One region of the Mesorhizobium sp. CA7 genome, then DNA from elsewhere that is predicted to be linked to it. Evidence: predicted binding sites of a transcription regulator. Region 1 holds the regulator's gene; each other region holds the start of a gene.
The links. Region 1 encodes LexA, which represses DNA repair genes until DNA is damaged. Its sites were predicted from a motif close to TGTTCNNNNTGTGTTCNG; they were not measured.
Positions count from the first base shown of each region.

Region 2: the regulator LexA is predicted to act here: its motif matches at 1,952-1,969, upstream of LB552_RS27750 (ImuA family protein).
Region 3: the regulator LexA is predicted to act here: its motif matches at 1,127-1,144, upstream of dinB (DNA polymerase IV).

Region 1 covers NZ_JAIUHH010000001.1:108,355-111,630, forward strand. The annotation lists gene kynU (kynureninase) at 1-1,223, opposite strand, end outside; gene lexA (transcriptional repressor LexA) at 1,656-2,390, shown strand; gene LB552_RS00490 (ComEC/Rec2 family competence protein) at 2,426-3,276, opposite strand, start outside.
Region 2 covers NZ_JAIUHH010000025.1:20,135-23,410, reverse strand. The annotation lists gene LB552_RS27765 (HpcH/HpaI aldolase/citrate lyase family protein) at 2-880, shown strand; gene LB552_RS27760 (DUF1737 domain-containing protein) at 910-1,116, shown strand; gene LB552_RS27755 (metallopeptidase family protein) at 1,370-1,807, opposite strand; gene LB552_RS27750 (ImuA family protein) at 1,992-3,062, shown strand; gene LB552_RS27745 (DUF6504 family protein) at 3,004-3,276, shown strand, end outside.
Region 3 covers NZ_JAIUHH010000015.1:89,624-92,899, forward strand. The annotation lists gene LB552_RS22495 (polymerase) at 1-180, opposite strand, end outside; gene LB552_RS22500 (cupin domain-containing protein) at 561-941, shown strand; gene dinB (DNA polymerase IV) at 1,211-2,473, shown strand; gene LB552_RS22510 (patatin-like phospholipase family protein) at 2,698-3,276, shown strand, end outside.

The DNA.
Region 1 (3,276 bases):
AAGCGTGCGTCTTGCCAGATGCCAGTGCGCAGGATGTCCTCCAGCACCTCGACCGCATCCCAGACATCGCGGTAGCCGACATAGAGCGGCGTGAAGCCGAAACGGATGGTGGATGGCGCGCGGAAATCGCCGATCACGCCGCGCTCGATCAAGGCGCGCATCACCTGGTAGCCATTTGGATGGGCGAACGATACCTGGCTGCCGCGTTCTGCGCCTGAGCGCGGGCTCTCCAGCTCAAGACCGAAGCCGCCGCATCTGGCCTCGACAAGCCGGATGAACAGGTCCGTCAGCGCGACGCTTTTTCTCCGCACGGCCCTTATGTCGACATCGTTCCACATATCCAGCGCCCCTTTCAGCGCGCGCATCGACAGCACCGGTTGCGTTCCGCACAGGAACCGCCGGATGCCCGTGCGCGCAGCGTAGCCCTGCTCGAACGCGAAAGGCCGGGCATGGCCCCACCAGCCGCTGAGCGGCTGGCGAATGTCGCGGTGATGGCGGCTCGCGGCGTAGATGAAGGCCGGTGAGCCCGGCCCGCCATTGAGATACTTGTAGGTGCAGCCAATGGCGAAATCGGCATTAGAGCCGTCGAGATCCACCGGCAGCGCACCCGCCGTGTGGCAGAGGTCCCACACGATCAGCGCACCGGCTTCATGAGCCTTGCGGGTGAGCGCCGCCATGTCGCGCAGCCGGCCGGATTTGTAGTTGACGTGGTTGACCAGGATGACCGCGACGCGATCGTCAACCAGTTCCTCAATCGTCGGGGCATCGGTGCCTTCGAGCCGCAGCACCGTGCCGGGCCGCGTCGATGCGACGCCTTCCGCCATGTAGAGGTCGGTCGGAAAGCTGTCGCCCTCGGCAACGATCACCGAACGCTCGGGCAGCATTGCAAGTGCCGCATGCAGGACCTTGTAGATATTGATCGAAGTCGTGTCGCAAACGACCGTCTGGCCGGGTTTCGCGCCGATCAGGCGCCCTAGCTGGTCACCCAACTCGATGGGCATATCGAACCAGCCGGCGGTGTTCCAGGCGCGGATGAGATCCCGCGCCCATTCCTGCCTCGCGGCAGTCTCGATCTCGCTGAAGGCGTCGATCGAAGCAGCGCCCAGCGAATTGCCGTCGAGGTATATGACGTCTTCCGGCAAGACGAAGCGATCGCGCATGGCGCGCAGCGGATCCGCGGCATCCATCGCCTCGACTTCGGCGAGATCAGGAATTCCCCTCATTGTGCTGCCGCCTCCATTTCGATCTGGCCAAGGGGGTTGTCTCACCACCGTCGGCGACAGGGCAAGAACCTTTGGTCCTATGTTAGCTGGTCCATAGACGGCGAAGACTGCGGATCGGAACTTCGCCAAGGTTGGCATTTTGGGTTCGTTTCGTTCACGGTGCCACGCGCTTACGGTAGAGCCGACGTGATCCCAACCACGGCTTCGTGATCGTGGCGGGTTGTATTTCAGCGTAAGGGGAACTCCAAAATCGAGCGAAATCAATGCCGCTGCCCCACGAGGGGCAGCCGGCCGTCACCGGATACGACATTGTTTCGGCAGCCTTAACAAATTCACTAAACTTTAAACGGTTGCGGAACACAACTGGAACAGATAGTGTTTGTTCTGGGTTTGTTTTTCTGATTCTGGTTTCAGAACCCGTGGGGGCCGCCGATGCTGACGCGCAAACAACATGAACTCCTGATGTTCATCCATGAACGCCTGAAGGAGAGCGGGATTCCTCCATCCTTCGATGAGATGAAGGAGGCGCTCGACCTTGCCTCCAAGTCCGGCATCCACCGGCTGATCACGGCGCTGGAAGAACGCGGCTTCATTCGCCGGCTGCCGAACCGGGCGCGCGCGCTGGAAGTGCTGCGCCTGCCCGACTCAATCGCGCCTGGCCTGAATGCCGCGAAGAAGTTTTCGCCGAGCGTCATCCAGGGCGGCCAAGGCAATCTCAGTCGCCAGGTCAAGCCGACGACGCCATCGCGCACTCCGACGCCAAGCAATGACGACGAGGCCGCGGCGGCCGTATCCATTCCGGTGATGGGCCGCATCGCCGCCGGCGTGCCGATTGACGCCATCCAGCACCAGACGCATTCGATCTCGGTGCCGCCGGACATGATCATGGGCGGCGAGCATTACGCGTTGGAGGTCAAGGGCGACTCGATGATCGAGGCCGGCATCTTCGATGGCGACACCGTCATCATCCGCAATGCCAACACCGCAAGCCCGGGCGAGATCGTGGTGGCGCTGGTCGACGATGAGGAGGCGACGCTTAAGCGTTTCCGCCGCAAGGGTGCCTCGATCGCGCTCGAGGCCGCCAACCCGGCCTATGAGACCCGGATCTTCGGACCGGACCGGGTCAAGGTTCAGGGCAAGCTCGTCGGACTTATTCGCCGCTACTGAGCAGAACTGCTCGCCGTCTTCGCCCGGACGACAATCTATTGGGCCGGTGCGGCGGCTGGTTTTTCCGGCTGCTTATAGGGCGCCAGTCCCCTCGCCTCGCGCGTGTATTTCCGCTGCTCGTGCCAGGGTCGGTATGGTTCTACGACCGCGTAGCGGACGGTTGGCCGCGCGGTTGCCGATTGCGGATCGAAGAAAACGGCGGCGCTGCCGTCGCGCGCCAGCTGCCGCTTGGTGACGACGAGCACACGCGGATCGCGGCAAGGGTTATAGGCCGTGGCGTCGTTGATGACGATGAGGTCGGCGAAGCCGCAGGCCGGCCGGGCGGTGTCGCGGGTCTCGGCGAGCGCGACGATCGCGCCGGAAGGATGCCGACCGATGCAGAGATCGCCGCTGCAATAGAAGGGCGAGCCGGGCGGCAGGTCGACGGGATCGGCAATGTCCAGCGTATCTTTGGCGAACCTTTCCGGGGGCACGATCTCCTCGGCTTTCAGCGCCCGTTTCCAGTTGTCGGTGGTGAACTCGTTGGAGCGTTCGCGATTGACGGCAAGCTCGCCGCCGCCGATCGGCATCGCCACCAGATGCGCATCCTCCGAGATAAGCACGTCCGGTGTGCGGACGTGCGAAATGGCCAGCAGCGCAGCGAGCGCGAAAGGTACGGCGGCAAGCCTCAGCCAGGTGGTAGCCATGGTCGCGATGACCAGCGCGACCGTCGCCAGCAGCACCGACTGGATCGAGATCAGCCCGACGGCGTCGACCGGTGAGCGCTCGGAAATCCATGCCGAAATGGTGATCATCGCCGTCAGGCCTTTGCCCATGACAAAGAGGAAGGGACCGTCTAAGCCGAAGGGCATGGCCAGCGCGCTCAGCACGGCGAACGGCATGACGA
Region 2 (3,276 bases), on a different contig from region 1:
GATGCCTCAAGAACCCTACCGCCCGCGCCGCTCTGTGCTTTACATTCCCGCCTCCAACGACAAGGCGCTTGCCAAGCTCGGCTCCCTGGCCTGCGACGCCGTCATCATCGATCTCGAGGACGCCGTGCTGCCCGCCGACAAGAAAGCCGCGCGCGACAAGGTCGCCGGCATTCTCGCCGGGCGCGACCGGCGCTGCGAGATGGTGGTGCGCATCAATCCTTTGGCCAGCGAATGGGGCACCCATGACCTTTTGGCAGTGGCCAAGGCCGAGCCCGACGGCATTCTTCTGCCCAAGATCGCCACGCCGCGCGACATCCTCGAGGCCGGCGACCTGCTCGACGACAATTTCGCGCCGGACAGCGTGAAACTATGGGCGATGGTCGAAACGCCCAGGGCGCTGCTCAACATCGGCGCCATCGCCGAACTCGGCCGCGATCCGGCTTCGAGGCTGGCTTGTTTCGTGACCGGAACGAATGACCTGGTGAAGGCGACCGGCATCCTGGCGACGCCCGACCGGCGCTATCTGATGCCGTGGCTGATGCAGCTGGTGCTTGCGGCGAGGGCCGGCGGGCTCGATGTCATCGACGGCGTTGCCAATGATTTTCGCGATCTCGACGCTTTTGCCCGCGAATGCGCCGACGGGGCCGCCATGGGTTTCGACGGCAAGTCGCTGATCCATCCCGCCCAGATCGAGCCGGCGAACCGCGCCTTTTCGCCGTCGCCCGAGAGGCTGGCTGCGGCCCGGGCGATCAAGGATGCGTTCGCGCGGCCCGAGAATGCCGGCAAGGGCGTGATTGCGCTGGACGGCCGCATGGTCGAGCGACTGCACCTGGCGGAAGCCGAGAAACTTCTGGCGAAGGCCGCGATCATCGGCGCATGATGCGCCGGTCTTCAAGATAGGCTCGATAAATGAAACTCTACCGCTTTCTGTCCGGCCCGGACGATTCAACTTTCTGCCACAAGGTGACGGCAGCCCTGAACAAGGGCTGGCACCTGTTCGGCTCGCCGACCTATGCCTTTGACCAGCAGACGAAGTCGATGCGCTGCGGCCAAGCCGTGGTGAAGGACGTCGAAGGCCAGGACTACGGCCCGGACACCAAGCTCAGCGACTGGTAGGAAGGGAGGCAACCCCTACTTCGTCATTCTAGGGCGGAGCAGGAGCGAAGCTCCGTCGCGAAGACCCTAGAATCCATGCCGGGACCTGAGCCGAAAGGCGCAGCGAGTCAGAATATAGGGGACGTTTGCGGGTGTCGGGCGGCAGGCGTTCCGTCCTGCACCGCGGGCTTGGTGTTGATGGAATGGCATGGATCCTAGGGTCTACGCGCGTCGCTTCGCTCCTTGCTTCGCCCTAGGATGACGAGGTGCGTGCTCACCCAGCCGCCGCCTGCTCCGCCGCTTCCTCGATCCGCTCCATATCGTCGTCCGACAGGCCGAAATGGTGGCCGATCTCATGGATCAGCACATGGGTGACGATGTCGCCCATCGTCTCTTCATTCTCGGCCCAGTAGTCGAGGATGGCGCGGCGGTAGAGCGTGATGCGGTTTGGACCTTCGCCGGTCTGCGGGTTCCAGCGCTCGGCGATGCCGCGCCCCTCGAACAGGCCGAGCAGGTCGAAGGGCGTCTCCAGCGACAGATCGTCCATGATCTCGTCGGTCGGGAACTCGGCGATCTGGATGATGATCTCGCCGGTGAGCTTGCGGAACTCGTCCGGCAGATGGGCATAGGCCTCTAGCGCCAGAAGCTCCATCTCGTCCATCGACGGCGAGAGCTGGTCGTGCCAGGTGCGGGTCTTGTAGATGCGGGCCATGAAATGTCCTTTAATCCCGGCATATAGGCTTTCACGCCGATTGAGGCAAATGGACCGGCTGGGGTGTTCGCTTTCAGGGTAAAAGACGAAGGAATAAATTCCTTGCGACTCTGCTTGACTCTTCCGGGCGCCTCTGGAATCTATAGGAACATAACAGGAACAACTGCTGCTGGAAGTGAACGTCATGGCGATGAGCGCCGTGGCGCGGGACACTGTTTTTGCCCTGCGCCGCCAGATCGCGAAGATCGAGGGAACGCTGCCCGAGCGCCTGCAGGCGCCCTCGGGGTGCGCGCCCGAAGCAATTCCAGGAAAAGTGCGAAGCAGTTTTCCGTCCGGAATGGCGCAAAACCAAACACCCAGCGATGCCGCCGGGCCGGATATGACGATTGTCCGGCGCGGCCTTGCCGTGGCTTCGGCGGATGCCTTCCTGCACACCGGCATCGATAGGCTCGATGCAGCGCTTGGCGGCGGCCTGCCCAAGGCGGCGCTCAGCGAAATCCATGGCCTGGAGACCCGCGATGCCGGCGCCGTTGCCGGCTTCGCGCTCTCGCTTGTAAGCCTGGTCCTCAGGGAGAAGCAGGGTCTGCCGATCCTCTGGGTCGGCACGGCGGAAATCTTCCACGAGGCCGGCATGCCCTATGTCAGGGGCCTTCATGCCCTGTTCGGCATCGAGCCGGGGCAATTGCTGTTTTCCGAGGCGCCGAAGCTGCTCGACGCGCTGTGGATCGCCGAGGAGGCGGCCCGCATGACGGCCTTTGCCGCGGTCATCCTCGAGATCCGCGGCAGTCCGCGGCTTCTCGACCTCACCGCCACGCGCCGGTTGCATGCGCGGGCCCGGAGCGCCGGCCGCCCGCTGCTGTTGCTGCGCCAGGCCGGCGAGGCCGATCCCACCGCCGCTCCGGTGCGTCTCATCGTTTCGGCGGCGCCCGCGGCAAGCCGCGAGACCCTCGCCGGGCCGCTCGCCGGCTCGATCGGCCGCCCCGCCTTCAAAGTCGATATCGGCAAGAGCCGCACGGCCCTGCCTGGACAGTTCACACTGGAGTGGAACCCCGATGAACACGCTTTTGCAGAAAGAACAGAGAATTCTGTCGCTGTGGTTCCCGCATCTGGCCGCGGAGCGGATCCTGCGCCAGCGTCTGGGGCGGTCCTGGCGTTCCCGGCCCTCGCATCGCCTGCCGTCGCTTCAGCCGCCGCTGGTGATCAGCCATCGCGACAACAACACCCAGCGCATCGCAGCCCTCGACGAGCGGGCTGAGGCGCTCAGATTGAAGCGCGGCATGGGCATCGCCGATGCGCGCGCCATGCATCCCTCGATCGATGTGGTCGAGGCAGATCCGGAAGCCGACCGCCGCCTGCTCGAAGGCCTTGCCGACTGGTGCGACCGCTACACGCCGCTGGTGGCGATCGACGGCGAGGACGGGCTGTTCCTCGACGTTACCGGCTGCACGCATCTGTTCGGCGGCGAGCGC
Region 3 (3,276 bases), on a different contig from region 1:
TGGCTCGAGGCAGGCTCGGCGCAGCGATCCGGTCGCAATCGTATCGACCGGGAGAAGGATCACCATACGGGCCTGGCGCTCGGGCCAGAGCGGCCTGCCGAAAACGAAGAAGACGCCGCCGACCAGGCCGGCCAGAAGCAGTGCGGCAAACAGATTGGCGATCATCTTACCGGGTTGCACGGCTGGCAACTCCAGGAGCGGTTTCAGGGGAAAGGCGTGCCCGCCATATCGCAGGAATAGCGGGCACGCCGTGGTCAACCGCCGATGAAGGGACTTTGTCCGGCGGCTTGCTAGCCAATGATTTTGGTGCCGTCGTTGTTTCCTGAAAATAGGCGTGTCGGGCCTCTGCGTTCGTGCGATGGGACTTCGGTCCGAAGATGGCCCGGGACCGTCGCCCGAGGGTCTGGAATATCCGCCTTCCACGACAATGCGCCAAGCGTTCGGCTGAGCTCGCGGTCACCTCAATTAATTAGCAATCGCTCATAATAAGGCTTATGAATACACTCGCGGTCGCCGACGATCGCAACGTCAGGCGCCGCTTCACACATGGGAGGGATACCATGGCCGAAGTTGCAATGAAGGTGACGAAACTCGAATCCAAATCGCACAACAATCCTGACGAGGTCCGCGCGCCCGCAAAGACGCGTGTCGAGATCGTCCGGCTCCCAGGCTATACGCTCGGGCGGATGAACATGCAGCCGGGCTGGAGATGGTCCGAATGCGTGAAGCCGGTGGTCAAGACCGACAGCTGCCAGGTCTCGCATGTCGGCTATGCCGTGTCCGGCTCGATCACCGTACGGATGACCGACGGCACGCAAAAGACCATCGAGGCCGGCACTTCCTACACCATCCCGCCCGGCCACGACGCTTGGGTGGAAGGCAACCAGCCGTTCCAATGCATCGAGGTGCTGAGCGCCGAAGAATACGCCAAGCCGGCATAGCGCAGACAGTCGCAATTTACGTTCAGAGGCGAAGGAGGGATCGCCTCGCGAGGCGATCCCTCCTCAGCCTGCGGCGGCATGTCCCGCGCAAAGGTCATTCGCACAACCGGCGTTCTATCTGTGGCTGCGCCCCAGTTGTGGAAACCTGCACGGCCAAGCGTGGTGGCTTGACAGAGAGCTTCTTTTGTTCTCTTTATGTTCCGTTAATTCCCCTTACAAAAGACGCAGCTAATGCTGCAATGCCACACAAATGGCCATGGGAGCGCGCGATGGCCGCCACGAACACCGCCGCGGCCGCCACCATCCTGCATGCCGACCTCGACGCCTTCTACGCCTCGGTCGAGCAACTGCTCGATCCGTCATTGCGTGGCAAGCCGATCGCCGTCGGCGGAGGCGTGGTGCTGGCGGCCTCCTATGAGGCGAAAATCTTTGGCGTGCGCGGCGGCATGCCGGGCCGCAAAGCGCGCGAGCTCTGCCCTCAGCTCATCTTCGTCGGCGGTCATTTTTCTGAATACCAGCGCCTCGGCGACGCCGCGATCAAGGTGCTCGACGATTTCACGCCGGCGGTCGAGCGCATCTCGATCGACGAGGCTTTTGCCGACGTCGCCGGCTGCACGCATCTGTTCGGATCGCCGCAAGAGATCGCGCGAAAAATCCGCGAGCGGGTGAAGGCCGAGCTCGGTCTGCCGATCTCGATCGGCGTGGCAAGGACGAAGCATCTGGCCAAGATCGCCTCGCAGGTAGCCAAGCCCGACGGGCTGGTGGTGGTCGAGCCCGACAGCGAGCTCGCCTTCCTGCACGACCTGCCTGTCACGCTGATGTGGGGTGTCGGCCCGGCGACCAAGGCCAGGCTGGCCGAGATCGGTGTCGAGACGATCGGGCAATTGGCGCGCACCCATAGCGGGGCGCTGGAGCGGCTGATCGGCCATGCCGCCGGCCAGAAGCTTGCCGCGCTCGCCTGGAACCGCGACCCGCGAAAACTCGAGGCACACCGCCGCGCGCATTCTGCCGGCGCGCAATCGGCGCTCGGCAGGAAGCCGGCAGTGCCGCGCGTCTTCGTGCCGACGCTCCTGCATCTGGCCGACCGCGTGGCCAGCCGGTTGCGCGCCAAGGACCGGCCCGGGCGCACAGTGACGGTGCGGGTTCGCTTCGCTGATCTGCGCGCTGTGAGCCGCTCGATCACGCTCGACCAGCCGATCCAGGCGACCGCGATGCTGGCGGAGATCGCCGAGGAACTGGTGCACGGCGTGCTTGCCGCCCATCCGGGCGAGAGGGACATCTCGCTGCTCGCCATCTCTGTCTCGCATCTGGAGGAGCATGCCGAGCTGCAGCTCGAACTGCCGCTCGGGCTGGCGGACGAGAAGCTGAGGCCCGGCAGCCGCAAAGGCCTCGCGCGCTTCGGCGCCGACCGGGCGGTGGACAAGATCCGCCAGCGCTTCGGCAAGGAGGCGGTCGGCTACGGCACGGTAGCGCTGGAAGGTCCGCGCTCGGTGCCGGACGGGTTTAGGGAATTGGCCGAAAAGGAGCTGTGAGTGGCTGAGGCATCTCCTCTGGCGCCATTGGAGATTGACGAAAGCCTACGCGCCGTCCGTGCGCTGCGTACCAACCGCTTCGGGTAATCTCCCCGTCCGTCGGCGCGGGCCGATTTCCAATCTGTGAAGTTACGCGTTCCCCCACTTGCAAGAATGTCGGTGCTGGGCTCGATTGCGCATAGCCAGGCTTAAGGACGCCGGACGGACAGGCAAAGGGGGCCGCGATGGAGCCGATTGCGGCTGGATCACCACCGGACGCGGATGGCAGCGCGCCCGAACGCTATGATCTCGGCCTCTGCCTGTCGGGCGGCGGCTACCGCGCCATGCTGTTTCATGCCGGCGCGCTATGCCGCCTCAACGAGGCCGGGCTGCTCCAGAAGCTCGACATGGTAAGCTCGGTCTCGGGCGGCTCGATCGCCGCCGGGCTGCTGGCGGTGCTTTGGCCGCGTTTCGCCTTCGTCAACGGTGTCGCCGCCAATTTCGATATCTATCTGGACAAGATACTGGAGTTCTCGCAAGTCTTCCTCGACGCGCCGTCGATCTTCAAGGGCCTGCTCAACCCGTTTTCGAGCGCGGCGCGCGAAGTCGCCGCCTGCTACGAGAGACATTTGTTCGACGGCTCAAGGCCGATGCTGAAGAGCCTGCCGGAAAAACCCTGGTTCGTGTTCTGCTCCAGCAATCTCGGCACAGGCTCGCTGTTCCGGCTGTCGCGGCGCTACATCGCCGACTATCGCATCGGCGTCGCCTACCAGGCCGACCTGCCGGTGGCTCTCGCGGTTGCCGCCTCCTCGGCCTTCCCGCCT